Regions from separate parts of the Veillonella sp. AF13-2 genome, predicted to be linked through region 1. Evidence: a T-box and tRNA genes for the amino acid it is inferred to sense, from the RefSeq annotation. Region 1 holds a T-box; the other holds one or more tRNA genes.
The links. A T-box is a leader RNA that pairs with one kind of tRNA and senses whether it is charged. The one in region 1 lies ahead of cysS (cysteine--tRNA ligase), so its partner is inferred to be a tRNA-Cys.

Region 1 (16,254 bases):
CTTTATTTCAGTTCCTGTTAAAGCAATACCAGCTTCATAGGTTTCATGAATATGAAAATCATGACGCGCCTTACGATTGTCAGCAATAAGCGATGGGCTAGATTTCTTTGCCATATTCTCCTCTATCGTTTACGTTTACTTTTAGATTTTTTAGATTGACTACGTTTTGTAGCTTTATTTGACTTCTTGCGACTCGATTTACCTTTTTTAGATTTTTTACTGAAAGCATCATATCTAGAACGCCCAGCTTTTGAATCATCTCGTTTAGAAGTTTTTCTACCGTTTTTTCGGGATGACTTTCGCCCCTTTAGATTTCCAAAACCATCACGACTAGTAGCATGGTCAGAGCCACTACTCAATTGTTCTTGGATAGCCATCAGATTATCTACTTCACCAAGAACAAAATCGATTTGTTTCTTTTCTACATCGGCTTTTACAAGTGTAACAGTAACCTTTTCACCTAAGTGATAGGTTTTACCTGTCCGCTTACCAACAAGAACAAAATGTTCTTCGTCAAAGAAATAATAATCGTCGTTCATCATGCTAATATGCACGAGACCGTCGATACCATTCTCTAACTCTACGAACATGCCAAAGGAGGTTATGCTCGCAATAGTGCCTTCAAAAACTTCACCTACAAATGGAACCATGTATTGAGTCTTCTTTAGATCCGTAGTTTCTCGTTCTGCCTCGGTTGCCACTTGTTCTTGTATGGAAGAATGTTCCACAGCACCAGCTAAGAAAGCTTCATCTACATCTCGTTTAGAGTATCCACCCTTCCAGTGCATATCCGCTTTTAAAAGTCGATGTACCATCAAATCCGGATAACGTCTAATGGGAGATGTAAAATGCGTATAGCAAGTGGATGCTAACCCAAAATGGCCGACGTTTTCAATGCTATATTTCGCTTGCTGCATAGAACGTAAGGTCATAATTTGAGCCACTTGCTCGATATCTTGTCCCTTCACTACATCAAGGATTTTTTGGAAATCTCGTGGTGTTACACCATCAGCACTAAGGACAAGAGTTTGACCTAAATAATGTAATACCTTTTGGAATAAATCCAATTTTTCTTCACTAGGATGTTCATGAATACGATATACCGATGTACGTTGAGTATCCTTTAAATGCGTAGCTACCGTCTCATTAGCAATGAGCATACATTCTTCGATAAGCCGCTCTGCCATAGTTCGATCGCGTTTTACGATACGCAACGGTGTACCATCGAGATCAAGTAATACCTTATATTCCGAAAAATCAAAGTCTAATGCCCCTCTACGACGACGCATACGATTTAAAATCTTAGAAATTTCTGCTAAGTCACGAAGCATAGGAATAAAATCTACTAAATCGTCAGGAACAATATTTTCCTCTAACGCTTTATAAACTTCTTTATAGCTGCAACGACGTCCTACATGGATAATAGACGGACGAATACGATAATTAACAACTGTACCTGAATCATCAATTTCCATCATACACGTCATAGCATAGCGATCTTCATGGGCATTTAAACTACAAATACCATTCGATAATACCTCTGGTAACATTGGTACTACGCGGTCCACTAAGTAAACTGAAGTCCCCCGCTTGTATGCTTCATTATCAATAGGCTGGCCTGAAGTAACATAATGACTAACATCCGCAATGTGTACGCCTAGCTCATAATTACCATTTGGTAATTTACGACCACTTACAGCATCATCAAGATCTTTTGCATCTTCTCCATCGATAGTTACCATTTGTAAGTCTCTAAGATCCCACCGCTTCGGATCTTCATGAACAATAGTATCTATCTTCTCACTTGCCTCAATTACCTCTTTAGGGAATGCAAAAGGAATCTTATGATTAGCCATAATACAGTTAATGTCTAGGCCTACATCCCCCTTATAGCCTAAAATTTCTGTTATAATTCCTTCAGGTTTTTTATTGCCTTCAGGCCATTTTGTAATTTTTACTAGTACCTTAGCTCCACTCCGAGCATCTAAAGTATCTTTTAAATCTACAAAAATATCTGTTCCAATACGTTCATCATCTGGTACAACAAAGCCGAAGTGTTGTTGTCTGTCGTAAGTACCAACTATGGTTTCATTAGCACGCTCAATAACATCAACGATGATGCCTTCACGTTTATGCTTTGTATAATCTGATGGTACAATACGAACACGTACCTTATCATTATGCATAGTAGTTCCTTTATTTTGTTCTGCTACATAAATATCTTCATCATTTAGCATAATAACAAATCCATAAGATTTACGATATCCTTTGTAGATACCTTCATATTCTTCATGCTGTTGATCTTCATATCGGTATACATCTGGTCGAGATGAAGTTAATACGCCTTCACGGGCGAGCATTTTCGCAGATCGAATAAACATTTCAAGATCTTTGCCACCTCGAATACGATTATCCATTGCTGCATCCTCAATATGGTATGCATGTGGTTGTATAGATTTATAAAAGTCCAATACCTTCTTCTTCAAATCTGCACCCCCTTATTAGGATGAAAAAAGAAAAAGCCTGCAAAGCAGGCTTTCATCATTAGAATTGATTAATCATTGCCCCTAACACTAAGCTCAACACAGCAAAGATAATCCCCAATATAATCGTACATTTAGATAAGAAAGCATCTAAACCGCGTTGCTTACCACCAAAAGAAGAGTCTGCCGCACCAGAAACAGCACCGCCCATGCCTGCATTTTTGCTATTTTGTGCAACAACTACTACAATTAATAAAATAGATACGATTACTTCTACAATCATTAAGAAATTTGTCACGACTGTCATCCTTCCTGTGATGCTCGATGCGAGCCCAATACACGATGTTCTAAATACTTCTCTAATTTACGTTTTACCCTTTGTAGCGCATTATCAATAGATTTAACACTACGATCTGTGACCTCAGCCATTTCTTGATAGGAACGTCCATCAAGGTATCCTTCCAAGACTTCCCATTCGAGATCACTTAAAATATGACCAATATTGCGCTCAATATCATCTAGTTCCTCTTGACTGATAATGAGGTCTTCAGGATTTGTAATCTTTGTTGAAGATAGCATTTCAATCAATGTACGCTCAGAGTCCTCTGTATACACCGGTTTATTTAAGGATATATAGGAGTTCAAAGGCGCATGTTTTTGTCTTGTAGCCGATTTAATAGCTGTAATAATTTGTCTAGTTATACAAAGTTCCGCAAAGGCTCTAAAAGACGCTAATTTATCATGTTTAAAATCTCGCGTCGCCTTATAGAGTCCAATCATCCCTTCTTGGATGATATCCTCTCGGTCGGCACCTACCAAAAAATAGGAGCGAGCCTTAGCTCTTACAAAGTTCTTATATTTATTAACAATATAATCGATTGCAAACTCATTTTGCTCTTCCTGAGCTATGACCACAACTTGCTCATCGGTCATTTCCTTGAAATTGTAATCGGACTTGCGTGTATGAATCATTTTCATAAGCTCCTCCTTACAATTGAGCGAGAAAAACCAATATATTTATTATACTGGAACGGTATATGATTTTCAACTATCAATGACCTCGACGCAATTTCTCGAGCTTTTCAGCAACTTCAGGAGATAATAAACCTCCCACTTCATTACGACGCACTGAGAATTGATCACGTCTATGTTCATGAGCATATTGAAGTCGTTCTTCTTCCTTAGCAATACGAATCATATTTTGCAACTCACGAGCAGGAATGCGCAACCCGCCAGAGCCTAGAATTTGATTCTGTTCTGCCCCATCGGAGGTTACAACATATACATTAGTATATTTGCCTTTACGTAAAAATACCTCTCGTTCAATAAAGGAATCCGCCGTTTCTCCATCCTCAGTATACACTTCGATAAATCCACTTGTAATAGATTCAATGGAACCTCCAGATTTTGTATACTTACCATCAAATACAAGGATTACTTCGTAACCCTTAAATTTACCATAGTTCAACAATCTATCTCGAAGCTCCATTCTCGCATGTTCTAAAGACTCATGAGCCAATTTTTTCAAATGAGTCCAAGCAAAAATAACATTATAGCCGTCTACAATTAAAATATCTTTTAGCATGATTATTTCGCCTGGCGTTGACGTACCGCCTCATACATAAGAACTGCAGCTGCAACAGATGCATTCAAAGAATTCAAATTTCCATACATAGGAATTGTTACAAGGAAATCACAAGCTTCTTTTACAACGCGACTAATCCCCTTACCTTCATTACCAATGACTATAACCGTAGGAATTGTCATATCTGCTTCATACAAGGTACGATCACCTTCCATATGAGCCCCCATTACCCAAAATCCTTGTTTTTGAAGTTGTTTAATGGTTTGCACTACATTGCCAATTTGTACAAGTGGAATTTGTTCAATAGCTCCAGCAGATGTCTTTGCAACAGTAGCATTAATAGGCGCATTATGTCGTTTAGGAATGAGTACAGCCGTAGCTCCCGCACATTCAGCAGTACGAATGATAGCTCCCATATTATGTGGGTCTTCAACCCCATCCGTTAAGATGAGTAAAGGAACCTCATGTGTCGTTTCTTGTAATACCTCTCCCAATTCTTTAAATTGAACGGCCGATACAAGAGCTATAACCCCTTGATGTGGTACCTCCAAATCGTACTTATTCATCTGTTTAACTGGTGTAGGTCTAACTTCAATTCCTTGAGATTTAGCAAGGCCTACAATATCAGCTAACCCTGTTTTTACCTTATCTTCACTGACCAGAATACGTTGAATAGAACGGCCACTTTTAAGGGCTTCTTTAACCGCATTGCGACCTACAATATAATTATCCATACTACATACCTCGTAGAGTTATAGAAAAGGCTTGCCCCAAGATATGCTGTAAGCGGTCTTCTTGGCGCGTTTCATAAAGAAATCCTAGTACTGCTTCAAAGGCCGTACTACTGCGATATTCTTGAACAGTACTACTTTTAGGCACGTTTACATTACTATTTCTAGCACGGCGTGCAATAGCTTGTTCCTCTTCTGTGAAAGCATCTTCTATTTCTAGCAATACTTTCGCCTGTGATTTAGCACAAATAAATTCAGTAACAATTGTATGCAATACCTGTACCTTTGTGATATTCATTTGCACTACTCGTTCGCGTACATACATGGAGTATACTGCATCGCCGATATAAGCTAGCATAACTGCATCAGCACTTAGGCACTCTTCTATAGTCCGATTACGCAAACGAAGCGGCTCTTCTTCAAGAGCCGTCAGTTTTTTTATCGCTTCATTCTTTAAGAATTGAAATTGTTTAAACTTCACGTTTTTTCCACCGTGCACCTTGAGGGGAGTCCTCAATAGTAATACCAATCTCAGCTAATCGATCGCGAATACAATCAGCTAATGCCCATTGCTTTTGGTCCCGACAAGCTTGACGTACAGAAAGAATAACTTGCATTAATTCTTCGTATTCAGCAGCATTAGCACCCGTATTGCCTTCCCAAGCTTTTTCAAGAACACCAATAACATCTGTCATAAATTTGAAGATTCGTTTCACTTCAGCAATTGCCTCTTGGCAAACAACGCCTTCTCTACTTGTTACAGCTTGATAGTAGATATTAATTTCTTTTGCAAGACCGAACATACTAGAAGTTGCTAGAGCAGTGTTGAAATCATCACTCATAGCATCCTCAAATTCTTCTTCGTATGCTTTCGCTTTTTCTAATAAGCGTTGAGCTTCATCACATGAGCCTGGCTCACATTTTTCAAGGTAAAGAAGGTTTTCAATAGCTGTGCTTAACCGTTCCAAAGATTTATTAGCTTCTTCTAGACGCTCATCAGAGAAATCTAATGGGCTACGGTAATGCGTGCTCAATAAGAAATAACGCAATGCATCAGGACTATATTGTTCTAAAATATCTTTTACCAAGAAGAAATTATTCAAGGACTTAGACATTTTTTCAGAGTTAATAGTGATAAAACCATTGTGCAACCAGTAGCGCACTGCTGGATGTTGACCAGAGCAACCTTCTGATTGAGCAATTTCATTTTCATGATGAGGGAAAATCAAATCGCTACCACCACCGTGGAAGTCAAATTCTGTGCCTAAATATTTTTGGCTCATAGCAGAACATTCAATGTGCCAGCCTGGACGACCATTCCCCCATGGGCTTTCCCAATAAGGTTCACCAGGTTTTGCTGCTTTCCACAAAGCAAAGTCCATAGGATTCTTCTTACGACCATCTACTTCAATACGTGCGCCTGCCTCCATATCGTCTAATGTACGACCAGATAACTCACCGTAATGTTCAAATTTCTCCACACTATAATATACATCGCCATCGAGTTCATAGGCGTAGCCCTTGTCAATCAATGTTTTAATCATAGCAATGATATCATCAATATGCGTAGATACACGTGGATACATATCAGCCCGTTGTACACCTAATGCATCCATTACTTCAAAATAACTATCGATATAACGATTTGCAATGGTATCCCAAGAGACGCCTTCACCATTAGAAGTATTGATGATTTTATCATCCACATCAGTAAAGTTTTGTACATAGGTTACTTTATAGCCTACATGTTTCATATAGCGACGAATTACGTCCCAAGTCACAAAAGGACGAGCATTGCCAATATGAGGATGATTGTATGGTGTGACACCACATACGTACATTTTTGCCTCACCTGGTGTTACAGGATTAAAAACCTCTTTTTGGCGCGTCATAGTATTATAAACAGTAATTTCTCTCATCGTTACCGATGCCTCCAATTTTGTAAAATAAAAAAGACCTCTCATCTCATACAGAGACGATGGTCCGCGGTTCCACTCTGTTAGGTACCAATAGCGATACCCACTCATCGCATAACGGTGCGTCGCCGGACAAACCTACCTATAATCGGAGTGTCAGCTCGTGAATGCATTTCATCTACCTATCCATGAACCCTCCCACCATCGGTTCTCGCTAAAAAGTTAGTTGTAGAGTACTTCTTTCAGTCTCAGCTATTAAAATAATCTATATTCATATATAAAAATATTTTACCAATAAAGCTATAGAATGTCAATATTTACAAGAAAGATCCCCATCTTTCATAGGCAGCTATTCACATATCATACATAGGTATTTTAAATAGCTTAATTAGAAAGATGAGGATATATAATCAGAATATTAAATTACTATTATCATTCATAACAATAGCTTTTATAGCACACAAGTAATAATAATGTCATTACATCAAATCAATTAATATTAAGCATTTTCTAATTTATCTTGATCATCATGTTTACGGCAAATACCGGCAAAAATAGATCCTGTAAAGTTATGAATAATGGAGAATACTGCACCTGCTACCGCAGCTTGTGGTGTAAAGTGTTTTAGTGCTAAAGATACGGATAATGCAGAATTTTGCATAGCCACTTCGATTTGCATAGCACGACGAGAAGACACATCAATACTAAGAGCTTTACATATAAAGTATGTCACAACATAACCACTCAAATTTTGTACTAAACACGCTACAAAAATAATGAAACCAGTTTCGGCAATTTGCTTTTGGTTAACTGCAGTTACAGCTGCCAAGATAAGCAATACCGCGATAGCTGCAATGGTTGGACATACAGATTTTACAGGTTCAATTTTTGCGCCAATAAAGTAATTCAATACAATCCCCAAAATAATTGGTACTAACACGATTTTTACAATGGATATAAACATTGGCATAAATTGAATTTCAATAGAAGATGTTGCACCTGCATATAATACGACAAATAAAGGCGTTAAAATAGGTGCCAATAATGTGGATACAGTTGTTGCTGATACGGATAAGGGAACATTACCATTTGCAAGGAAGGTCATTACATTAGAAGCAGTACCACCAGGACATGCACCCAACAAGATAAAACCAATCCCAACTTCTGGAGGAAAATTAAATGCTAAGGCTACTAAGAAACCTGCCAATGGCATCCATAAGAATTGGATTACGGATACGAGAATAACCTTCATTGGTTGCTTAAATACATCAATAAAGACTTGAGCCGTTAATGTTAACCCCATCGCAAACATAACAAACTGTAGCATGTAAGCAATATATGGAGTCATCCAAGAAAATACTGCAGGTAGCATATATGCTAAAACAGCCATCAATAGTACTATCCAGGATAGATAACTATTGAATAAGTGATTAATAGAACGAATAACACTCATAAAAACACTCGCTTTCATAATAAATCAAAATTTAATACGCCGATTATTATAGCATTTCTATAGAATATTAACAACACATACAAAAGGAGTTCACATAACACTTGTTACGTGAACTCCTTTGATTAATTGATCAAATTTATTTTGTTAATGCACCTACATTATCTAAACGATGTAAGCACTTTTCTTTACCAAGTAATGTAACAATATTATTCAAATCCGGACCATGCATTTGACCTGTTAAAGCTACACGGATTGGCATAAATACGAATTTACCTTTTAAAGAGGTTTCTTTCATTACGGCCTTGATTGTTGCTTTTACAACTTCAGGTGTAATTTCATCAAGTTCAGCCAATGCATTCCGGAAAGCGCCGAGAACTGTTGGAGCTGTTTCTTCATTCAATACAGCACGCAACTCCTCTTCATGCCCCTCTTCAAGGAATACTGTTTCGCCCATAAACAAGCCTACATGATCTTTAATTTGAGCACCATAGCTAATATGATCACGGAATGTAGAGCATAATAATGCCAACCAATCAATATCAGCTTGATTCAAGCTATCTGGAGCTAAACCAACCTCTTTCAAATGCGGTAAACAAAGATGGAATAACTCTTCATCACTCAAATTCTTCATATAGTGGAAATTTATATGGTTCAATTTATCAATATCAAACACAGCAGGATTTTTCGCTACCCGATCCATAGAGAAAGCCTGAATTAATTCATCTTGTGTGAAGAATTCTTCTTCACCTTCAGGAGCCCAACCAAGAAGTGCCAAGAAGTTTACAAGTGCTTCTGGCAAGTACCCTAATTGTTTGTATTGTTCAACAGAGGTAGCACCATGACGTTTGGACATTTTTTTGTAATCTTTACCAAGAATCAAAGAAATATGACCAAACTTAGGGACCTCCCAACCAAGAGCTTCATAGATAGCCATTTGGCGAGGTGTATTGGATAGATGTTCCTCTGCACGAATAACGTGAGTAATCCCCATCATATGATCGTCCATTACTACAGCAAAGTTATATACAGGAATACCATCGGATTTAACGATAACGAAGTCACCTACACCATTGGACTCAAAGGATACATGCCCACGTACCATATCATCAAAAGCGTATGTTTTATTCAACGGTACACGCAAACGAATTGTAGGTTTACGACCTTCAGCAATGTATTTAGCCTTTGTCTCTTCATCTAAGTGTTCACAATGACCGTTGTATTTTGGTGTTTCCCCACGATCCATTTGATCTTGACGCACCGCATCTAACTCTTCAGGTGTGCAGTAACACTCATAAGCTTTACCTTCATCCAATAAGCGTTGTGTTACTTCTTTATATAAATCAAGACGTTCTGTTTGACGGTAAGGACCATTATTACCACCTACATCAATGCCTTCATCCCAGTTCATGCCAAGCCATTGTAAGGAAGCTTTAATATTCTCTTCACTTTCACGTGTAGAACGAGCTAAATCTGTATCTTCAATGCGCAATACAAATGTGCCTTTTTCCTTACGTGCTAATAACCAGTTAAATAAAGCAGAACGAGCACCACCAATATGGAATGGACCCGTAGGGCTTGGAGCAAAACGAACTTTCATGGAACTCATGATTAAATCTCTCCTTCATATACAGAAACGACAGCTTGTGCAGCAATGCCTTCGCGGCGACCAATAGCCCCTAGCATTTCATTTGTTGTCGCTTTAATACTAATACGATCTAATGGTATCTCTAAAATAGACTGTAAATTAGACTTCATCATATCGATGTGAGGTTTTAATTTAGGTGTCTCAGAAATAACCATAATATCAATATTATAGGCTTGTAACCCACGTTCTTTCAATAAGAAATTTACTTTTTCTAGTAAAAGCATGCTAGAAATCCCTTTATACTGGTCGTCTTCAGGTGGAAAATAGTATCCAATATCCCGTAAACCAGCGGCACCTAGCATGGCATCCATCAATGCATGAATGAGAACATCTGCATCGGAGTGACCATCAGGACCAAGGTCAGACTCGATATGAACACCACCTAAGATACAAGGACGCCCTGCTTTTAATTGATGAATATCATAACCAAATCCAACGCGCATACGCTTATCCTCAATTCCTAAATATCGTTTTGCTACTGCAATATCATTAGGTGTGGTCACCTTAATATTACAATAGTCTCCACTTACTATATGTACAGGCTTACCTAAATACTCGACGAGGGACACATCATCAGTGCCTAAATATTTTTCGTCATGAGCCTTTTGATGGGCCTCTTTAAATAGATCTTTTTGAAAGCCTTGTGGTGTTTGAATTTGGTATAACTCACTGCGTTTCAAGGTTTCTATTACGGTATGCTCTGTATTAACCCGTTTAATCGTATCCGTAGCAGGGACACCTACAGTAGCAGCTCTATATTCTATTGCGGCCCTAACAACAGAATCAAACAGTTTAGTTGATGCTAATGGACGCGCTCCATCATGAACTAGCACAATATTACTATCTTCTGATACAGCTTTGAGACCATATGCCACAGAATCTTGACGTTCTCTTCCACCAAATACTATCTTTACAGGAATATGCAAATCCAACCCTTGAATATGGTTAGACATATATTCTTGTTCGCCTTCAGCTACAACAAGAATAATTTCTTTTAAACCTTCAATCTTTTCTACATTTTGTATGGTACGTTGAATAATAGAATGTCCCCCTAAAGGAATAAATATCTTATTTTCTTTGTATCCCATACGGCGACCAGCACCTGCAGCGAGAACGATACAACTAATTGCCTTGCCCATTTTGTCCTCCATCTACACGAGCAAAAATCATCCGTCCTGCACTCGTTTGTAATATGGATGTAACCATAACCTCTACATTTTGACCAACATAAGGCTTACCATCCTCTACGACAATCATCGTGCCATCGTCGAGATAAGCCACACCTTGGTGTACTTCCTTACCTTCTTTCATGATTTGAACGCGAATCCATTCTCCAGCGATTAGAGCAGGTTTTAATACATTTGCCAATTCATTAAGGTTAAGCACTTCAATACCTTGTACACGAGCCACCTTATTCAAGTTAAAGTCATTAGTCATCAATTTCCACTGCTTATCTAAAGCAAGTCGCATAAGTTTTGAATCAACCTCTACAAGATCATCATAATCATCTTCAACAACTTCTATAGCTACCTTATTGGCATCTTGCATATCCTTCAAAATATCAAGGCCACGTCGACCACGGTTGCGTTTCGTAGCATCCGCAGAGTCAGAAATTACCTGTAACTCATTTAATACAAATAGTGGCACCATAAGAGGGCCTTCAATGAAGCCCGTAGCACATAGTTCTTTGATACGACCGTCAATGATAACTGAAGTATCTAGTAATTTTGGCGTACTAGAGGATTTATCTAATTTATGAGTTGAAAACATTTTAAAACGACTTGTTTTTTTAGTGCTATCTCCTCCCCATTGTTGTACGTAATTATTGTACATTTCGGGTCCTTTACGAGCCATGATTTTAAGTCCACTATATCCAAAAATAGCACTCAAAATTATAGGAATATAAGGTCCTATAATAGGTACTTGATTGAATGCAACACCAATTAGATTTGCAATAATAAGGCCGAATAATAAACCGATGGTGCCTGCAATCAATTCTTGATTTGGAATATGAGTAAGAATACGCTCTAATCTTTTAGCAATTACTAAACCTTGTTTCAGAATAAATGATGAAATCAGATAACCAATAACAAGGCCTAATAGAGTACCTACGATTAATACTGCAATACGTGCAATTGTTAACGACATGTCCCCAAAAGATTCAAATTGAGAAACCAAATATGGGTCAATAATAGGTGCTAAGCTATCCATTCCCACGTAGGCTGCTGTACCTACTAAAATGGCTATTACATAGCGTAAAATCCGATAAATCATGAAATCACCTCCTAATTATGAAAATACGAGTTGCATCGCCTCTTGTATAGATTTGACACCTTTAATTTTGATAGAACTATCATTATCCTTAATTTGTTTATAGTTGCCTTCAGGAATAATAAACTTTTTAAAACCTAATTTCTTGGCTTCATTTATACGCTGTTCAATGCGAGGAATACTGCGAACATTACCAGTTAAGCCTACTTCACCTAAAATTACCATATCTGTTGGAACGATTCGATTTTTCAGATTTGACACAATGGCAACCGCCATAGATAAATCACAAGCAGGTTCATTTACCTTGAGACCACCGATAACATTTACATACACGTCTTTATTACCTAATGTAAAGCCACAGCGTTTTTCTAAGACTGCTAATAATACGATTAACCGGTTAAGATCATAACCAATCGCCGTACGTCTAGGCATACCAAAAGCCGTAGTAACGACCAAGCTTTGTACCTCTACCAAGATGGGGCGAACCCCTTCGAGGTAAATCATAACAGCACTGCCGCTTTCTTCATCGGAACGCTCGGCTAAAAGAGAAGCAGACGGATTGGACAATTCCTGTAACCCTTCCTCTACCATAGCAAAAATGCCTGTTTCTGATGTAGATCCAAAACGGTTTTTAATGGACCGTAATATACGGAATTGATAAGAACGCTCCCCTTCAAAGTAAAGCACTACATCTACCATATGCTCTAACATACGAGGCCCTGCAATATTGCCTTCCTTTGTTACATGGCCAATGATTACAGTAGGTATATTTCGTTCTTTACAGAAGCGAAGTAGGCGAGATGTGCATTCACGAACTTGACTAACACTGCCTGGCGCAGCATCTATATCTCCAGTATACATAGTTTGTATAGAGTCAATGACTAGTAAGGAAGGAGTCATTGCTTCAGCTTGCTCCAATATATGATCTAGATCAGTATCTGCAATAACTTGTAACCGTTCACTATTAATATGCAGTCGTTCTGCTCGAAGTTTAAGTTGTAACTGAGACTCTTCACCAGATGCATAAAGAACTGCTCCTACTGTATCGGCTACCTTCTGGGATACTTGTAGTAACAGAGTAGATTTACCAATACCAGGATCACCACCTAAAAGCATTAGAGCACCAGGCACTATGCCCCCACCTAATACACGGTCAATTTCACCAAAGGTTGTAGATACGCGTGCAATAGAAGAAATTTCGATATCTGGCAAGGCGGTAGGCTTCGCCGTTTGATTTCCAACACCTCGAGAAGGTGTTCGACTATGTTTAGTTTCTTTAATTATTTCTTCAACTAATGTATTCCATTCTCCACATTGTGGACAACGGCCCATCCACTTAGAGGATTCAGCCCCACAATTTTGACAAAAGAATACAGATTTTGCTTTTGCCATAACACCTCAATACATTTAAAAAGAAAGGTCATGAATGATAACCATTCATGACCTTTTATGCATAATTTTACTACATGGTTAACTATCATCATTTTATAGTATACCATTTAACTTATATTTTTTATATGAAAGGTAGTCATCAACTGTATAATTTGTATTTTTATCATATTGATACAACAAGATCGTTATCCTTTGCATCTGCTTTAATAATTTTACCTTCTTTTGCATCTCCTTTCAAAATAAGATCGGACACTGGGTCCTCAATTAAACGTTGAATAGCACGTTTTAATGGTCGAGCCCCCATTGTGAAATCAGAGCCCTCCTTAACAAGTAAATGCATAGCCTCAGGAGAGATTTCTAATTGTAAATCACGCGCTTCAAGGCGTTTTGTAACATCACTCATCAAGATAGTTACAATTTCTTTTAAGTCCTCTTCTGTTAATGGATGGAATACAATCATTTCATCAATACGGTTTAAAAACTCAGGTCTAAAATGACGTTTCACCGCATCCATTACTGACTTCTTAGCCTCTTTAAACTCAATTTCTTTATTTTCATCTACATTGAAATCAGATTTTTTAGCCGCTAAGAAACCAAGTTCTGGAGAGTTTTTATGTAAAGCTTTAGCACCTAAGTTACTTGTCATAATAATAACTGTATTTCTGAAATCTACAGTTCTTCCTTGACTATCAGTAAGACGACCATCATCAAGAACTTGTAACAAAATATTAAAGAAATCTGCATGTGCCTTTTCCACTTCATCGAGGAGGATAACGCTATATGGTTTGCGACGTACCGCATCTGTTAATTGTCCACCTTCTTCATAGCCTACGTAACCTGGAGGGGCACCGACTAAGCGAGACACAGTATGTTTTTCCATATATTCAGACATATCAAGTCGAATCATAGCAGATTCATCGCCGAACAAGGAGGATGCAAGCGCTCTTGCTAGCTCAGTTTTCCCTACACCAGTTGGCCCAAGGAACAAGAATGAACCAATAGGCCGTTTTGGGTCTTTTAATCCAGCCCTTGCACGGCGTACAGCTTTAGCTACAGCAGTAACAGCCTCATCTTGACCTACTACGCGTTTATGAAGTTCTTCTTCCAAATGTAGTAAGGTTGCAGACTCTTCTTCTGCAATTTTAGCCACTGGAATGCCTGTCCATTGCGCTACTACAGCAGCTATGTCTTCCTCTGTTACTATTAACTTTTGATCGCTTTTTTCTTTAGCAATAGATTTTTTATCACCAATTTCTTTTAATAGTAATTGTTCTTCATCGCGAAGCTTTGCAGCCTTTTCGAAATCTTGAGACGTAACCGCAGCTTCTTTTTCTTTCTTAACTGTATTGAGGCGATCCTCTAATGCTTTAACATCAGGTGCTGAAGAAAATACTTTCATACGAACCTTAGATGCAGCTTCATCGACTACATCGATAGCCTTATCAGGTAAGAATCGATCTGTAATATATCGGCTAGATAAAGACACAGCTGCTGTTAATGCCTCATCTGTAATCTTAGCCTTATGGAAAGCTTCATACCGATCTCTTAATCCCTTTAAAATTTCAAGAGCATCCTCTTCGTTAGGCTCTCCTACTTGAACGGGTTGAAAACGACGCTCTAAAGCAGCATCTTTTTCTATATATTTCTTATATTCATCAAGTGTTGTGGCACCGATAACTTGGAATTCACCTCGTGCCAAAGCAGGCTTTAAGATATTAGCTGCATCCATAGCGCCTTCAGTAGCACCTGCCCCAACCAATGTATGAATTTCATCTATAAAGATAATCATATCATCATGTTGTTGTACTTCATCAATGGCTTTTTTTAACCGTTCTTCAAATTCACCACGGTACTTGGCACCCGCTAACATAGAACCAATACTAAGAGAAATAATGCGTTTATTACGTAAAATCTCCGGTACATTATCAGTCACAATACGCTGTGCCAAGCCTTCGGCAATAGCTGTTTTACCTACACCTGGTTCACCAATAAGAACAGGATTATTTTTAGTTCTACGGCTGAGAATTTGAATGACTCGTTGAATCTCCGTATCGCGGCCAATAACAGGATCAATCTTACCTTGTTTAGCAGACTCATTAAGATCAGTTGCAAAATCTGACAGCTCACCTAAATCATTATTGCTATTTATTCCCTCTTGACCACCATTATTGCTACCTTTATTCGAGCCAAGAATACTACGAATTGCTTCTACTACATCATTACTACGTATATTCATAGCTCGTAAAATAGCAACTGCAACACCGCTACCATCGCTAAGTAGGCCCAATAGAATATGCTCAGTACCAACGTAATTGTGATTCATTTGATTTGCTACTTGAATGGCAAGCTCAAGTACATGTTTAACGCGAGGTGTCATATATATTGACGTTGCCTTTTTATTACCACGTCCTACATGTTCTTCTACAGCTTCAAAAATATCTTCTGTAACAAGGCCAAGCTCTTCTAAAGCTTTAGCTGCTACACCATTTTTAACCTTTGTAAGGCCAATGAGTACGTGTTCAGTACCAACATAGTCATGTCCTAACTCCAAAGCAGCCTCTTGAGCTAACGAAAGAACACGCTGTGCATCGTCTGTAAACCGTTGCATCATAATATCACCTCATCTATCTATGTAAATTGTAATTATTTCTTTTCAAATATATATAAACAATGGTGAAATAACCATTGGAATATCAAAAATATTATTAAACTCTATTAATCTATTATGCTATCTAGTATTAATATTTACTATTTTTTACAAATCTCTTAACGGTAAAC
Region 2 (16,254 bases), 210 kb from region 1:
TTTGTGTCATTGTCATTAAGGGAGTGACCGTATTATGGTAGATAAACGTCGCATAGGTATAATTGGTGGAACATTTAATCCCATTCATTTAGGTCATCTCATGATTGCAGAAGTGGCTTGTGAGAGCTTTAATTTAGAAAAGGTTATCTTTGTACCTGCTCGTATTCCACCACATAAGCAACATGATGTGATTGATAGTCATCATCGCTATGCTATGACAGCGGCCGCAGTTTTGGATAATCCCAATTTTGAAATTTCTGATGTAGAGATGCGTCGAGAGGGCCCTTCGTATACCGTTGATACGATTCAATATTTTAAAAAACTATATGGTCCTACTGTTGAATTTTACTTTATTGCAGGGACTGATACTATTCGTGCATTACCGACTTGGAAATTTATAGATGAACTGATAGATGAGGTTCATTTTATTGGAGCTACTAGACCAGATGGATCGAGTGCTATTGATTCTACTTTGGATGAATTAGGAGCTAAAGCACGGGAAAAAATACATGTTATGGAAGTGCCTGAAATGAAATTGTCTGCTACGTATTTACGAGAGCGCTTACGGTCTGGAAAGACAGTTCGTTATATGTTGCCTAAATGTGTAGTGGATTATATAGAAGAAAACCATATATATGGGAAGGAATAAATGATGTTATCGTTTGATGAAATACAACAAAGGGTAAGTCAATGGATGGGAAAAAAACGTTTTAAGCATACCCTGGGTGTTGTTGAATCTGCAACTCAGTTGGCTAAACTTTATAATGTTGATGTAGAAAAAGCACGATTAGCGGCATTACTGCATGATTGTGCTAAAGAAATGCCTTTGAAAGAGATGCAAGATTTGGTGAAGGAGAATAATTACAAAGCTGATGAAGAATTATTAGCCAATGGTAATCTTTTACATGGATTAGCAGGTATGATTCGAGCTAAACTTGAGTTTTCTATAACCGATTCAGAAATTTTAGAAGCTATTCGTGTTCATACAACTGGTAAGGTGGGAATGTCTACATTAGATAAAGTTATATTCTTAGCAGATTATATTGAACCCAATCGTGATTTCCCAGGTGTTGATGAACTTCGAACGGTAGCTAAAAAAGATCTAAATAAGGCTGTATTGCTTGGTTTTGACAATACTATTAATCACCTTATTGAGCAACATCTTTCTATTTATCCTTTGACCATTCTTGGTCGTAATGATGTATTAAAATCTTGTAAATAATGGAGTTTTATATGGACGAACGTGAACGAGCAAGAGCTCGCCGACGTAGAAAAAGACGTCAACAAAAGTCATCTGTGAAGTGGCCCAGAGTTATTCTGGCTATTGTTGTAGTTTTTACTTTGCTCGGTGGGATAGGGTATGGCATATATAGTGGTGTATCTTATGCATATAGAGCAATTGTCGGAACTACTGAAGCTACTGAAGCCGTGATAGATAGTGAAAATAAACAGGACGCAAATACTGTATCAGTAGAGCAAAAAGGCTTAGATAAACCTTTATATATTTTGGTTATCGGCACTGATGACAATAATCCTAGTCAAGGTGATAGTCTATTCCTATTATCTGTAAACCTTGATCAAAAAACGATGGACGTTATCGGCATTCCAAGTAATAGTAAAATCGATAATCGTGATCAAACCGATGCGACTATGTTAAATAGTATTTATGAAAAAGGAGGCATTGAACTTACTAAAGCTGTTATTGAGGATATGTTCCATATTTCAATACCATACTACGTGGTAGTTAATCAAGATGCTTTCAAGAAAACTAATGATGTGTTAGGGAATCAACAAATTTATGTAGAGCAACCGATGGAACATGTTGATGCAGAAGGCAATAAGGATATTGATTTACGACGTGGTTATCAAACATTAGATAGTAATAATGCCTTAGCATATTTACGATATTCTGATCCTAAACACGATACCTTTACTCGTGTGCAACGACAAGAGCGATTCTTAAAGTTGTGGGTGGAACAAGAGCATAATGCATTTTTTATAACAAATGCATGGCATATTTGGCGTATTTGGGAGCATTTTGATAGTAATATCTCCACTTTAGATGCTATTAAACTGGTATATAATGCGAGCAAAATTAATAAGGAAGAGATCCACTTCTATATTCTTCCTGGTGAAAAAGAGCTTATAGGTGAAACGACTTATTGGAAGGTAAACCCTACGGAAGCTCAGCGTTTAGTGGGTATTACAATGGGTAATTTACCAGCTAATGAAATGACGCAATTTATATCTGCACCAACAAATAGTATGTCGAAAGTTGCACCTGAATCGGAACATAATGGGGGCACTATTACAAAGCCCACAGAACCAGGTGAGGAGAGCGGTAGTAAGCGATAAGATAAGAGGCAATATAATGAAAAAGAAAGAAGATATTAAACAAATCGTATTAGAACTTGCACAAGCTGCATTTGATAAAAAGGGCAGAGATATTGAAATTCTTGATTTAGAAGGTATTTCAATGTTAGGTGATTATTTTTTGATTGCCAGTGCAAATAATAGTAAGCAATCTCAAAGCATTGCTGATGAAATGGAAGATAAAGCAGCCGAATTAGGTATAACCGTACAGCATAGAGAAGGTTATCGTGAAGGTGAATGGATCTTATTGGATTTTGGCGATATAATTTGTCATGTCTTTGGTGGTGATGAATTGCGTGAATTCTACGGTTTAGAAGAATTGTGGAATGACGCTGGTCGAGTTCCATTTGAAGGAGTATAATATGGCTACAGAATTGTTGGAAAATACAATTGCCACATTGAAAGTATTGCGTACTAGTGACCAAGGTGCTTTTCTAGATGGTCAAACAGGCAATACAAATGATGATATTTTGCTTCATAAAGATCAACAAACTTCACCAGTTACTATAGGAGATGCGGTAGAAGTATTTTTATATCGCGATCCAAAGGGGCGTTTAACTGCTTCTATGCGTTTACCAGCTATGAAGGTTGGCCAAATTGGTTATGTTGAGGTCATCAATACGACAAATTTTGGTTGCTTCGTTGAGGTTGGCACAGAACGTGGTATCTTTATGCCTCATGCGGAGATGCGTGGTCGCCCTCAGGTAGGGGAAAAGGTGTGGGTTCGTCTTTATACAGATAAATCTGGCCGTTTTGCGGTCTCCATGGATGTAGATGATGAAATGCGTCGTGCCTCTAAAGCTGCTACTGAAGCTACGGTTGGTCAACTTGTAAAAGGTGCTATCTATAACTTAACGAGTGAGGGGGCATTTTTTATCACTCCTGAGCGTTGGATTGCCTTTTTACATCGTTCTGAAATGACGAGAAAGTTAAAAGTAGGGGAAATGATTGAAGGTCGTATTACTTTCAAACGCGATGATGGTCGTGTCAATGTATCTATGCGCCCTACAAAGGAAAAAGCTCTTGTTTCAGATGGTGATATTATTATGGAATATCTTTTAAATCGCGGTGGAAAGATGCCATATAGTGATGAGTCTTCAGCGATGTTGATTAAAGATAAGTTCAATATTAGTAAGGCTGCGTTCAAACGTGCCTTAGGGCATTTAATGAAAGAGAAAAAAATTGTTCAGGAGGATGGTTGGACATTGCTTACCGACATAGGTCGCCAATGGACACCTCTTGTTAGTGATGAGTCCCAAGATGAGGAATAAAGACGATGAAAATTGTCATTGTAGGCGCTGGTAAGGTTGGTTATTCATTAGCACAACGTCTTATTCAAGACGATCATGATGTATATGTTATCGATCGCTCACCAGAACGCATTCATAATCTTGAAAATACATTAGATGTTAGCCTAGTTTTAGGAAATGGCAGTGATGTTCAATTATTGAATGAAATCGATATGTCTGATGTTGGTATGTTTATTGCTGTTACTGATTCAGATGAGGTTAATATGCTATCCTGTTCGGTAGCTAAAATAAAAGGTGTGCCTACAACTATTGCACGTGTTCGTGATAATAGTGTGGCGGAACATATGGATGAGGAGATACGAGCTCAATTAGGTGTTGATCTTTTCATCAATCCTGAAATGGTTACAGCTCAAGAGTTACTACAAATTTTAGAAACACCATCAGCTATAGATGTTGAGGAGTTCGGTCAAGGTGCTGTGCGCCTTATGGAATTCAAATTGAATAATGAATTTCCTCTATTAGAACAGCCACTAAAAGAAATTCGCTTTCCTGAAGGTGTTCTATTAGTTGGTATTTTGCGCTATGGTGAAATGATTATTCCGCATGGTGAAAGTCGCTTACAGGCTGATGATAGTGTATTTTTCCTAGGTTTGAAAGAGTCCGTTTCTGAAGTGGAGAAACTTTGGTTCCATAATTATAATACATTCTATAAAAGGGCTGTAATCATTGGGGCAGGTCTCTTAGGTCGTAACTTAACTGTATTATTAGAAAAAGCTGGTTTTTCTGTGAAGGTTATTGAAAAAGACTTTGACCGTTGTGAGAAACTGGCAAATCAAGTGGATAAAGCCATGGTTATCAATGGGGATGGTACTGATTTTGATTTGCTCGAAGCTGAGGAAATTGCTGATAGCGATGTAATTATTGCTCTAACAGATGATGATAAACTTAATTTACTTGTAGCACTTGTAGGGAAGCATATGGGCATCCCAAAAACCGTTGTTCGTGTGGGACGGCCAGAATATATTATGCTGATGGAGCAAGTAGGTATTGATGTAGTATTTTCTCCACGTTTATTAACTGCAAGTCAAATTTTGCGCTTTGTACGAAGTGGAGAAGGGGTTGTATCTATTTCCACCTTTGAAGGTGGTAAAGCCGAATCTATCGAAATTGAAATTACCAATGAATCACCTGTAGCAGGTAAACAATTGAAAGATATTCGTTTACCTGGGAAGGCCTTAGTAGGTGTAATTTTACGGGAAAATGAAGCTATCGTACCTCGTGGTAATACTCAAATTTTAGATGGTGATCATATCGTTCTCTTTACATTACCTGAATCGGTAAGCAAATTGCTTAAATATCTTACTTAGTAAGGAGGGGCTATGCGAATTCAAATCGTTATGTCCTTAGTGGGTCGACTACTCTATATATTTGGGATTTTTACTTTAATCCCTTTTATATACAGTGTTGTATTTGAAACTGCATATTGGTCATTCCTTATAACCACAAGCCTTTCTTTAGTTTTGGGGACGCTTTTATCTTATTACGGTTGTGAAAGTCAAAGCTTTAGTATTCGTGATGGGTTCTTAGTTGTATCCTCTACTTGGATATTCACGGTTATTTTGGGGGCTTTACCTTTTTTGGGGAGTGGCATATTGACTAATGTTTTTGATGCTTTATTTGAAGCCACTTCGGGTATTACTGCAACTGGTGCAACTATTATTTATAGTGTTGATACGTTACCAAACACATTTGTATTGTGGCGTGGCCTTATGCACTGGGTTGGAGGGATGGGGATCATCGTCCTTATCTTATCATTTTTAAAGAATTTAGGAGCAGATGCAGCACATTTCTTTAATGCAGAGGCATCTGTACCAAAGCCTGGTGTTGTAATGCCGCGTATTCAATCAATGGCTACAAAGCTTTGGCAGTTGTATATTGCCTTTACTGCTCTTTGCTTTCTTATGCTGTGGGCTGGAGGCATTGAACCTTTTGATGCGTTAAACTATGCCTTTTCTATTATTGCCACGGGTGGATTTGCACCGACATCAGCAGGGGCTTTTATCTATGAACAAAGTAATTATATTTGTTTAGTATTTATATTCTTTATGTTTCTTGCTGGTGGCAATTTCTCTGTGTATTACAATGCACTTCAAAAAGGAATTCACGTTTTAATTAATGATTTTGAAACACGTATGTACTGGCTTGTAGTGTTTATTGGTATTGCCATTGTATCAATATCTCTAGCATTACAATCTAGCTATTCTAGTCCTTTAGAGATTGTTAGAAATGCTGCCTTTAATTTAGTTTCGCTTCAAACTGGTAGTGGTTTTGCTATTAGTGATTATGATTTGTGGCCTGCTGCAGCACAGATGATGTTATTTATTTGTACATTTTTTGGTGGTTGTAGTGGTTCTACAACGGGCGGTGTAAAAATTATACGACTTATTATTTTGATTAAGAGTTCTATAATTTATTTGCGAAAATCAATTCATCCTGATATGGTTCAAGTAGTACGTATTAATGGCAAACCGATGCCTACTAAATGGATCCAGATGACACATCAATTTTTATTTTTATATTTAATGATTTATGTGGTATCTGTTTTTCTAATGACTTGTACTGGTCTTAATACATATGATTCTATGCAAGTGGTCACGGCCTTTCTTAGCAATGTAGGACTAGGGTTTGGTGGCTTTGGTCCTACTGATTCCTTTAATGTTATGCCGGATACTGCTAAATGTATTGCTATTGTAGACATGTTACTAGGTCGTTTGGAGTTATTTACGATTTTAGTTATGCTTCACCCTCAGTTTTGGGAAGGGTATTTTATTAAAAAAGAGGTTCCTAAACGATATCGTATTCTATAGGAGGGCGGGAACTATATGGAAGTTATAAAACGTCCTCTAGGGCTTTATAAAGCAAATTGTTATGTGCTTATCAAAGAGGGAAAATCTATAATCATTGATCCGGGTTTTCATTGTAACCACATTATTGATATGGTTGCAGATTCTCAACCCATAGCAGTTTTATTGACACATGGTCATTGTGATCATGTGTCAGCCTTGGATGAAGTGTGTACACATTATAATATTCCCGCTTATTTACATCCTTTAGATCAAGAATTGTTACAGTTAATTCGACGGAGACCAAGTGTATATAAGAAAAAAATGTATACACATTGTAATGATTTAGTAGAGGGGCAATTACAGTTAGATCCTTTTAATATAATAGTTCATCATACACCTGGGCATAGTGCTGGATCGGTTTGTTTAGAAATTGAAGGCCATCTATTTACTGGTGATACTTTATTTAAACAAAATGTGGGAAATACAGATAATTATAACAGTAATCCAGCTGATTTGATTAAGAGTTTGAATCATCTTTTAACTTTGTCTAAGGAGTTAATTGTTGAGCCTGGACATAGGGAATCTACTATATTAAAACATGAGGAAGAATTTATTAAAAATATTGTAGTATAGTGTTGACAAAAGTCCTGATAACCGATATACTAAGCAAGTACTTTGGTTACGGCCCCGTGGTGTAGCGGTTAACATGTCGCCCTGTCACGGCGAAGATCGTCAGTTCAAATCTGATCGGGGTCGCCATTTATGCCTCGGTAGCTCAGTTGGTAGAGCAACGGACTGAAAATCCGTGTGTCGACAGTTCGATTCTGTCCTGAGGCACCATTTATATGCGGGAATAGCTCAGCGGTAGAGCACCGCCTTGCCAAGGCGGGGGTCGCGAGTTCGAATCTCGTTTCCCGCTCCAATTTTATATGGCGGCATAGCCAAGCGGTAAGGCAGAGGTCTGCAAAACCTTTATTCCCCAGTTCGATTCTGGGTGCCGCCTCCACAATCGTTACCCATGCCGGGGTGGCGGAACAGGCAGACGCAACGGACTTAAAATCCGTCGGTTGGAAACAACCGTACCGGTTCGATTCCGGTCCTCGGCACCAATTAAGACTAACTTTGGGTTAGTCTTTTTTCTTATATACAATTAAAACGATTTGTGAAAATTATTACTATAAGTTACGTATAAATATATAAGAGATAGATAAATCTATGAATAAGAAACCTAAGTTATTGATTAGTGAATGCCTATTTGGTGTACCCTGTCGATATGATGGCAAAGACAATTATATAGAAACGATAGAGGCTCTAAAGGAATATTATGAATTAGTACCAGTATGTCCGGAAGTGTTAGGGGGACTTAGTACGCCTCGTGATCCTGCGGAGCGTCAAGGTAAACGTATATGTACTGTTAATGGAGCTGATGTTACAGATGAGTTTGTAAGAGGTGCTCAATTAACAGTTGATATTGCACTAAAATATGGTTGCAAGCAAGCTTTGATGAAGGCGAAAAGTCCTAGCTGTGGATATAAGTGCATTTATGATGGAACTTTTACTAGAACATTGAAAAATGGTCATGGATGTACTGTAGAGGCTCTATTAGAAAAGAATATAAGAATTTATACGGAAAATGATATAGAGCTTTTGCTTGCAGAAAAAAAGAGATGAGTTAAACTCATCTCTTTTTGGTTATATTAAGTTGTTTTACTATTAAAATAACTTAATACAATAGAAAAATAATGGCTACAATATCAATTAAAGACTACTTGTTTGCATTAACAGGATCATTTGCTAATGGTTGTTCACCAAGTAATGTAGTTAAGTTATGTAGATTAAATCGATATTGAGCATTACTAAAATCTCGTGTTGCATCATATCGTTGACTTGGAGCATGCATGAGACCAACTAATGTATCGTATAGCAAATCATTAGTAAAGAATTGATGCTCGTGTTTTGCAAGTACCTCAGCAGTCTGTGGATAGGTTGAGCGATATTGTGGAGATAGGTATACCCAGAATGGAATATGTGTCATAACAAAATCAAATGTATCAGGGTTATGCGATTTGTCTAAACTTTCACCGTGATCGGAGAAATACACCATGGCTTGTAAGTTTAATTTGTCTTTGCCATAATTGTAAATTTGTTGTAATAACCAGTCTGTGTATAATTGGCTGTTAGCATATGCTTCTTGACCATCAGGATACGGACCTTGCTTCCACTTGCTAAATTCATGAGGGTAACGGTCATTGTAATAAATATGACTACCCATAATATGTATAACGATAAAGTTGTTTTTGGTAGGATCTACAGTTTCTAATAATGGCAATAGAGCTTCATCATATCGATCTGAGAATGCATAAGATTCATGGGCCCATTTTGTTGTGTCTGCAGTCTTAGCCATTAATGAAATAGCTGTATCATATTCACCGAATACACCTTGATTGCTAAACCAAGAAGTCGTGTATCCCGCTTTTTTAGCAATATCTAAGATATTGGCTGAATCAAGAAATGGTTTATCATCATATTGATTTCGTTCAGATAGTGCACGCTCCAAGGTTGGTACTGTTTGTACGTACGATGAATAGGCATTATCAAAGAAGACAAAGTCTTTATTGTCCGAACGCATATTGCCTTGCCATGGAGTATCGTCATATGGGAAGTTTGGATTATATACTTTCATATAATCTCGAGAACTAGATTCGCCAATGACTAGAATAATAGTACCAGGTGTTTTGTTCACCGCTGTTTCCTTTGTGTCTAAATTAAAGGAATCAAATACTAAGTGGTGATTATCATTATATTGTTGCATTTGTTTTACATAATCGCCTGCAGCAATCCAGTTCGCCACAATACAGGTTTGTGGGAACAAGAAGAATGGTACATATACTAAAAAAGCTACAAGGGATGCGATAAGCATAGCTGAGCGCATAGGACGTGTAGTATTTAAGTTTACTACTGCTTTCATACCTAAGTTAGACCAGTACAATAAATAAGTCCATAAGATAAGACCAATACTTATTGCTATAAGACCAGGTATTCCAGCTGCATTCTTTAAAAAACCAAATGCTTCTTCTGGATTGGTCATATATACGGCGAGCAGACTGGCTGGCGTTAAGCAATGCCAGGTAGTCATGTAATAGCCGATCTGTAAGAATGGTATTAAGCTTAAAATCATGGAAATAATAGCCATGATCAAGGACGTTGTCTTATGGAAGCGATTTGTTTGGTTCAGTAAAAACTGAATGCCTGATAATCCCATGAAAATTAATAAGCCAAATAAAAAATCATTAGCAAATTCATAGAAGTATAATGGCTTCACATAGGACCAATGGAATAAAAGAGGAAAGGTAAGTGCCCATAAGATTCCGACTAGGCCATACCCTAAAAAAGGCCTGTGGAAAACGGTACACCCCATAAAATATTGAAATAAAAAGGTACCTACAATTGTTGGTACAGCTAAAATCGTAATATCCTCTACATCAAGCCCTAAGGTTATGGGCTCATAAATTAAAAATAAGATGATATATAAAACAATACCTATAATACCAAAGCGAAAAATTGGATTTCGCCCAATTTGCCTCACACTCGATGACATAATAAATCCTCTCTAAAAGGAATACACAATAACGTATCTTTTTTTAATATAAAATAATTACAATAATAAAGATAGCAGATGAGTGTAAAAAAAACAATTATTTGAAAGTACTACTATAAATGCTTTATAATTATATAGTTAAAAACATTTTTTCTGAGGATTGGGTTTTATGGGAGATTATAACTACAAGTTGGACGTTTTTGAAGGTCCCCTTGATCTGCTCTTGCATCTCATTGAAAAACATAAAATAGAAATTACCGATATTCCTATCGTTGAAATAACGAGTCAATACTTGGCATATCTAGACAATTGGAACCATTTTGATATTCATTATAGTAGTGAATTTCTTGTTATGGCATCTACCTTATTACAGATTAAATCACGCATGTTATTACCTAAGGCTGAACCTGAGCCCGATGAAGTAGAGGATCCACGTGACGAGTTGGTAGCAAAATTAGTAGAATTTAAGAAAATTAAGGATATTACATCTCTATTAATGGAGCGTACCGCTGTATCTGCGAATATATTTAGTCGTCCTGAAGAAACGAGTGTGCTTGGATTAGATAGTGTATATAATTTGGAACTTTCACAGTTATATCAAATTTTTTATCAAACTATAAAACGGGCTAAAGAGTTACCAGAAGAAGAGACAATTCGTGAGGTAAAGGTTGAAAAGGATACGTATAGTTTAGAGGACATGATTATATCCTTGTCTAGTCGTATACATCGTGGCGAATGTCTATATTTTAGGGAGTTATTAGTAGCAATTGAAACGAAAAGTGGTATGGTAACTATCTTTATGGCTGTTTTAGAATTATTAAAACAACAAGTTATGGAAATGCGCTATGAAGATGATGATATTATATTCACTGCTACCTTAGAGAGGGCCGTGTAGAAAGGGGGCCATATGAGCTTACCAACGATGCATTTAGAAGCCGTTTTGTTTTCATCGGCAAAGCCTATATCGATAGATATGTTAGCAGAAGTGTTTGGGCTTTCCACAGAGGCGACACAAAAATATATAGAAGAATTACAACGAGAACTAGAAGAACAGAATCGAGGTATTCGAATACGTATATCTGGAGCTGGTGTTGAATTAGTAAGCGCTGTTGAATGTGCTGATTATGTTGGGCATATTCGTAAAAGAGAAGATAAATTATCTAATGCGGCTATGGAAACATTAGCTGTTATCGCCTATAAGCAGCCTATTACAAAGGCTGAAATCGAAGAGGTGCGCGGTGTAAATAGCGATAAAATTATAAAACAATTATTAACTCGATCTCTTATAGCTGAATTAGGTCATAAGGATACTGTAGGTAGACCGATTCTATATGGCACGACTGATGAATTTTTGAGAAGTGCTGGTGTAGAATCGATAGAAGCCTTACATCAAGAAGTTTCGGAAACAGAAGGATAGCATGGAACGATTACAAAAATATATTGCCAGTTGTGGTATTGCATCACGGCGTAAGGCAGAAGAACTAATTACAGAAGGTAAAGTACAGGTCAATGGTCGCAAGGTAACCGAATTAGGGGTCAAAATTAATCCACAAAAAGATAAGGTTAAGGTTAATGGCCAATTATTGGCTCAAGAGAAACCAGTATATTATTTGTTAAATAAACCAAAGGGTGTCATTACATCTGTGTCTGACCCTCAAGGTCGAGAAACAGTTTTAGATTATATAAAAAATGAAACGAAAAGAATTTACCCTATTGGTCGTCTCGATTTATATACAGAAGGTTTGTTACTGCTTACGAATGATGGAGAGTTGGCACAAAATCTAACACATCCATCTAAAGGCATTGAAAAGACTTATGAAGTTCGTATCAAAGGTCGTGTTCGCGATGATGATTTACAAATTATTGCAAATGGTGTAGAGCTTGAAGATGGTATAACTGCACCTGCAACAATTGTAGATTTAGGTTTTGATGATCATAATGGTGTACATGAAGTAGAAATTACAATTCATGAAGGTCGTAATCGTCAAGTTCGTCGTATGTTTGAACACTTTGGCTATCGTATTCATAATTTAAAACGTATTGCGTATGCTGGTCTTACTTTAGGTGGTGTGAAACGAGGCGCTTCTCGTCAACTAACAATTCGTGAAGTAAAAGCGCTAAAAGCATTGGGGACAGATAAGGCATGAAGCAAATCATAGTCATTGGCGGTGGTGCGGCAGGTCTAATGGCAGCTGTTATAGCAGGCCGTGAAGGAGCACGCGTCATCTTATTGGAAAAAATGAATATGGTTGGCAAGAAAATGGGCATTACCGGTAAAGGTCGCTGTAATATTACGAATAGTGCAGATATGACCGAATTTATAAAAAATACGCCTGGTAATGGTAAGTTCTTGTACGGTGCCTATGAACGCTTTAGTAATGAAGATCTTCTGGACCTTTTGCATAGTTGGGGGTTAAAAACTAAAGTAGAACGTGGGGGACGAGTGTTTCCTGAATCCGATTCTGCATTAGAAGTTCGCAATATCTTTATGAAAATCCTAAAAAAGTATAATGTTCAAGTTCATTTAAATGAACCTGTTACATCGATTACTGTACAGGAAAATCGTGTAGTTGGTGTTACAACGGATAAGGAACAATATGCTTGTGATGCTGCTATTATTTGTACTGGTGGTGCATCTTATCCATTGACAGGCTCTACTGGTGATGGTTACGTTTTAGCCGAAAAAGTGGGACATACTATTACTGATATTCGTCCATCCTTGGTTCCTATCGTTACAAACGAAACGTGGGTAAAGGAAATTATGGGGCTTAGTCTTCGTAATGTTGAGGTTTCCGTAATTTCTAAAAGTAAGGTACAAGCAAAACAATTTGGGGAAATGATGTTTACTCATTTTGGTCTTACGGGGTCTACAATTTTATCATTAAGTCACACGGTAGGTAAGTTGCTTCGTAAGAAAAATCCTCAAATTACCATTGAAATTAATCTTAAACCTGCTTTAACTACAGAAGTATTGGATAAGCGCTTGCAAAAGGATTTTGATTTATATTCTAAAAAACAATTGTCTAATGGGATGAAGGATTTACTACCTGTAAATCTTATTCCCATTGTTATAAAGCTTGCTGAGTTAAATCCGGCTAAACCAATTAATCAAATTACAAAGGAAGAGCGTTTGCGCTTATGCCATGTATTGCAACATATGACAGTAACTGTTAAGGAATTACGACCTGTAGCGGAAGCTATTGTTACAGCAGGTGGTATTTCATTAAAAGAATTTAATCCTAAAACTATGGAGTCTAAATTGATTAGTGGTTTATATGGTGCTGGTGAAGTACTAGACATAGATGCTTTTACAGGAGGCTATAATTTACAAGCTGCCTTTTCCACAGGCTATGTGGCGGCCATGCATGCCGTACACGGTGATGAAGAATAGAGGTTATTATGAACACTAAAAAAATTGCCATTGCTATTGATGGTCCTGCTGGGGCTGGTAAAAGTAGCATTTCTAAAGTAGTGGCCAATGAGTTAGGGTATTTATATATCGATACAGGTTCCATGTATCGCGGTGTTACATGGGCAGTTCTTGATAGTCAAATTGATGTTAAGGATCAAGCTGCTGTAGAAGCTTTATTACCTTCTTTAAATTTGACTTTAGAGCCTACTGCAACAGCATGCAAGGTCTATATTAAAGGAAAAGATGTTACATCATTAATTCGCCAGCAGCAAATTAATGATAATGTATCGACTATAGCTTCTTATAAAGGGGTTCGACAATATTTGGTAGAACGCCAACAAGAGATGGCCGCCGTTGGGGGAGTTATATTAGATGGACGTGATATCGGTTCTGTCGTATTACCTAATGCAGAGCTAAAAATTTATTTAACCGCTTCTGTAGATGCGCGTGCAAAACGTAGATGGTTAGAAGTACAAGGTACATCAAACGAGCAAACACTAGACGAAATTAAAAAGAATGTTGTTAGTCGTGATGAAATGGATAAAAATCGTGAAGAGTCTCCACTTGTATGCGTTGAAGATGCAGTAGTTGTAGACTCTAGTAATATGAATTTCGATGAAACTGTGGCATATATATTGAATTTAGTACAGGAGACAATCAATCATGAATAAATTTTCTACCTGGTTATGGCGTACCGCTTTTTGGCTTCGCTATAAGGTAGGGTATGGGTTGAAAGTATATGGTCGCGATAATTTTCCAATGGAAGGGCCTGTTATCGTTGTGCCTAATCATTTAAGTAATAACGATCCCCCTATCTGTGGCTATGCTTTGCCTAGACATGTACACTTTATGGCTAAACAAGAATTATTTGTGAATCCCATTTCACGTTTTTTTTGTACATGGCTTGGTGCATTTCCGTTAAATCGCGGTGCTATTGATAAAGTTGCTATTCGTCATGCCATGGGACTACTTAAAGACAATAAGGTTTTAGGCATATTTGCAGAAGGAAACCGTCAAAAAAGTGGTAAACTTGGTAAATTCCATGATGGTGCAGCATCAATTGCTCTTAGAACAGGTGTTAGCATAGTGCCTGTTGCTATCATTGGCTCTCACAATATGGAACGTAATAAAGTGGCTTGTATTATTGGTAAACCAATCCCAGTTGAAAAAGCTAAAGCGACTCCAGAAGCAATTCAAAAAGTAAATGATAGTGTTAAAAGTGAAATCCAACGAATGATAGATTCTTATCATAATAATTGTATAGAGGAGACTTTATGGAAATAATTTTGGCTGAAAACCATGGTTTTTGCTATGGTGTAAAACGGGCTGTCGAAATGGCAAATGAAGCTGCAAATAGCGATGGTAAAAGCTATACATTAGGACCTATTATTCACAATCCTCAAGTTGTAGGTCGTCTTGAAGATAAAGGGGTAAGCCCTGTTCAAGAAGTGTCTGATATCGCTGAAGGCACAATGATTATTCGCTCTCATGGTGTAGGCCCTGCTATTTATGAAGAGGCAGAAGAAAAAGGATTACATGTTGTGGATGCCACATGTCCACATGTAAAAAAAGCACAGCAAGATGCAAAGTCTGTTATAGATGATGGTATGACTTTGGTGATTTTGGGAGAAAAAAACCATCCTGAGGTCAAAAGCATTAATTTATGGGCAAATAACGAAGGAATAATCATCGAAGATGAAGAATCCGCCCAAAAACTACAAGTTGTGGAAAAAATGGGCGTTGTTGTACAAACAACCTTTTCACAATTCAAATTTAACAGTATAATAGACATATTAGAGAAAAAATCTAAGAATCTTAAGGTTTTCAAAACGATATGCAATGCAACGCAAGAACGACAGAATTCTGCCGTTGATTTAGCACGTAATGTAGATCTTATGATAGTGATAGGCGGTAAGAACAGCGGCAACACAAACCGATTGGCAGAGGTTTGTCGTGACGTTGGATGTACAACGTATCACATTGAAACTTCTACTGAATTACAACTGGAATGGTTTAACCGAGTACAGACGGTAGGAGTAACAGCAGGAGCATCGACTCCCGACTGGATTATTAAGGAGGTCATTGAGACAATGAAAGATTTTGCAGAATTATTAGCAGCCGAAGGTCAAGAAGAATTTAAGAAAGGGAACGTTGTAGAAGGTACAGTAGTTCAAGTCGAAGATGAACGAGCTTATGTATCTTTTGGCTACAAAACTGAAGCCATTTTGAACAGAACTGAAATTTCTTATCCAGCACCAGAATCTGCCAAAGATGTGTTAAAAAATGGTGATGAAATTAAAGCAGTTATCATGAATCACATCAAAGAAGATAATCCTATTTATCTTTCCATGACTCGCTTGGCTAAAGATGAAGATTGGCAATATGTTATCGAAGCACAAGAAAAAGATGAAGCTATCGTATGTAAAGGTATTGATGCTATCCCAGCAGGTTTAGTAGTAACAGTTAAATCCCTTCGTGGTTTCATTCCATTGTCCCAAGGTGATGTTCATTTCGTGAAATCCTTGGACAACTTGGTTGGTACAGAATTTGAAGCTAAAGTACTTGAAATCGATGAAAAGAAAAACCGTTTGGTTCTTTCCCGTCGTGCAGTATTGGAAGTGGAACGTCAAGCTAAATTAGCTGAAGCATTGAAAAATATCAACGTTGGCGAAAACTATAAAGGTATCGTTCGTAAAATTATGCCTTATGGTGCATTCGTAGATATCGGCGGTATTGAAGGTTTACTTCACATTTCCGATATTTCTTGGCAAAAAA

Region 2: it encodes a tRNA-Cys, which carries the amino acid that the T-box ahead of cysS (cysteine--tRNA ligase) is inferred to sense. The anticodon was not compared.

Annotation. Positions count from the first base shown of each region.
Region 1 covers NZ_QTMT01000001.1:388,691-404,944, reverse strand. The annotation lists gene smpB (SsrA-binding protein SmpB) at 1-114, opposite strand, end outside; gene rnr (ribonuclease R) at 123-2,486, opposite strand; gene secG (preprotein translocase subunit SecG) at 2,545-2,781, opposite strand; gene sigH (RNA polymerase sporulation sigma factor SigH) at 2,787-3,461, opposite strand; gene DWV85_RS01895 (NYN domain-containing protein) at 3,535-4,068, opposite strand; gene rlmB (23S rRNA (guanosine(2251)-2'-O)-methyltransferase RlmB) at 4,071-4,802, opposite strand; gene DWV85_RS01885 (ribonuclease III domain-containing protein) at 4,804-5,280, opposite strand; gene cysS (cysteine--tRNA ligase) at 5,270-6,718, opposite strand; T-box leader at 6,768-6,974, opposite strand; gene DWV85_RS01875 (bile acid:sodium symporter family protein) at 7,215-8,168, opposite strand; gene gltX (glutamate--tRNA ligase) at 8,305-9,774, opposite strand; gene DWV85_RS01865 (bifunctional 2-C-methyl-D-erythritol 4-phosphate cytidylyltransferase/2-C-methyl-D-erythritol 2,4-cyclodiphosphate synthase) at 9,777-10,952, opposite strand; gene DWV85_RS01860 (TRAM domain-containing protein) at 10,936-12,087, opposite strand; gene radA (DNA repair protein RadA) at 12,103-13,476, opposite strand; gene DWV85_RS01850 (ATP-dependent Clp protease ATP-binding subunit) at 13,640-16,087, opposite strand.
Region 2 covers NZ_QTMT01000001.1:597,680-613,933, reverse strand. The annotation lists gene nadD (nicotinate-nucleotide adenylyltransferase) at 35-649, shown strand; gene yqeK (bis(5'-nucleosyl)-tetraphosphatase (symmetrical) YqeK) at 653-1,222, shown strand; gene DWV85_RS02905 (LCP family protein) at 1,234-2,355, shown strand; gene rsfS (ribosome silencing factor) at 2,372-2,734, shown strand; gene DWV85_RS02895 (S1-like domain-containing RNA-binding protein) at 2,736-3,644, shown strand; gene trkA (Trk system potassium transporter TrkA) at 3,650-4,990, shown strand; gene DWV85_RS02885 (TrkH family potassium uptake protein) at 5,003-6,490, shown strand; gene DWV85_RS02880 (MBL fold metallo-hydrolase) at 6,506-7,102, shown strand; tRNA gene DWV85_RS02875 (tRNA-Asp) at 7,153-7,228, shown strand; tRNA gene DWV85_RS02870 (tRNA-Phe) at 7,234-7,309, shown strand; tRNA gene DWV85_RS02865 (tRNA-Gly) at 7,317-7,391, shown strand; tRNA gene DWV85_RS02860 (tRNA-Cys) at 7,401-7,475, shown strand; tRNA gene DWV85_RS02855 (tRNA-Leu) at 7,490-7,578, shown strand; gene DWV85_RS02850 (DUF523 domain-containing protein) at 7,685-8,140, shown strand; gene DWV85_RS02845 (phosphoethanolamine transferase) at 8,235-10,067, opposite strand; gene DWV85_RS02840 (segregation/condensation protein A) at 10,237-10,962, shown strand; gene scpB (SMC-Scp complex subunit ScpB) at 10,975-11,484, shown strand; gene DWV85_RS02830 (pseudouridine synthase) at 11,486-12,214, shown strand; gene DWV85_RS02825 (NAD(P)/FAD-dependent oxidoreductase) at 12,211-13,458, shown strand; gene cmk ((d)CMP kinase) at 13,467-14,150, shown strand; gene DWV85_RS02815 (lysophospholipid acyltransferase family protein) at 14,143-14,763, shown strand; gene DWV85_RS02810 (bifunctional 4-hydroxy-3-methylbut-2-enyl diphosphate reductase/30S ribosomal protein S1) at 14,754-16,254, shown strand, end outside.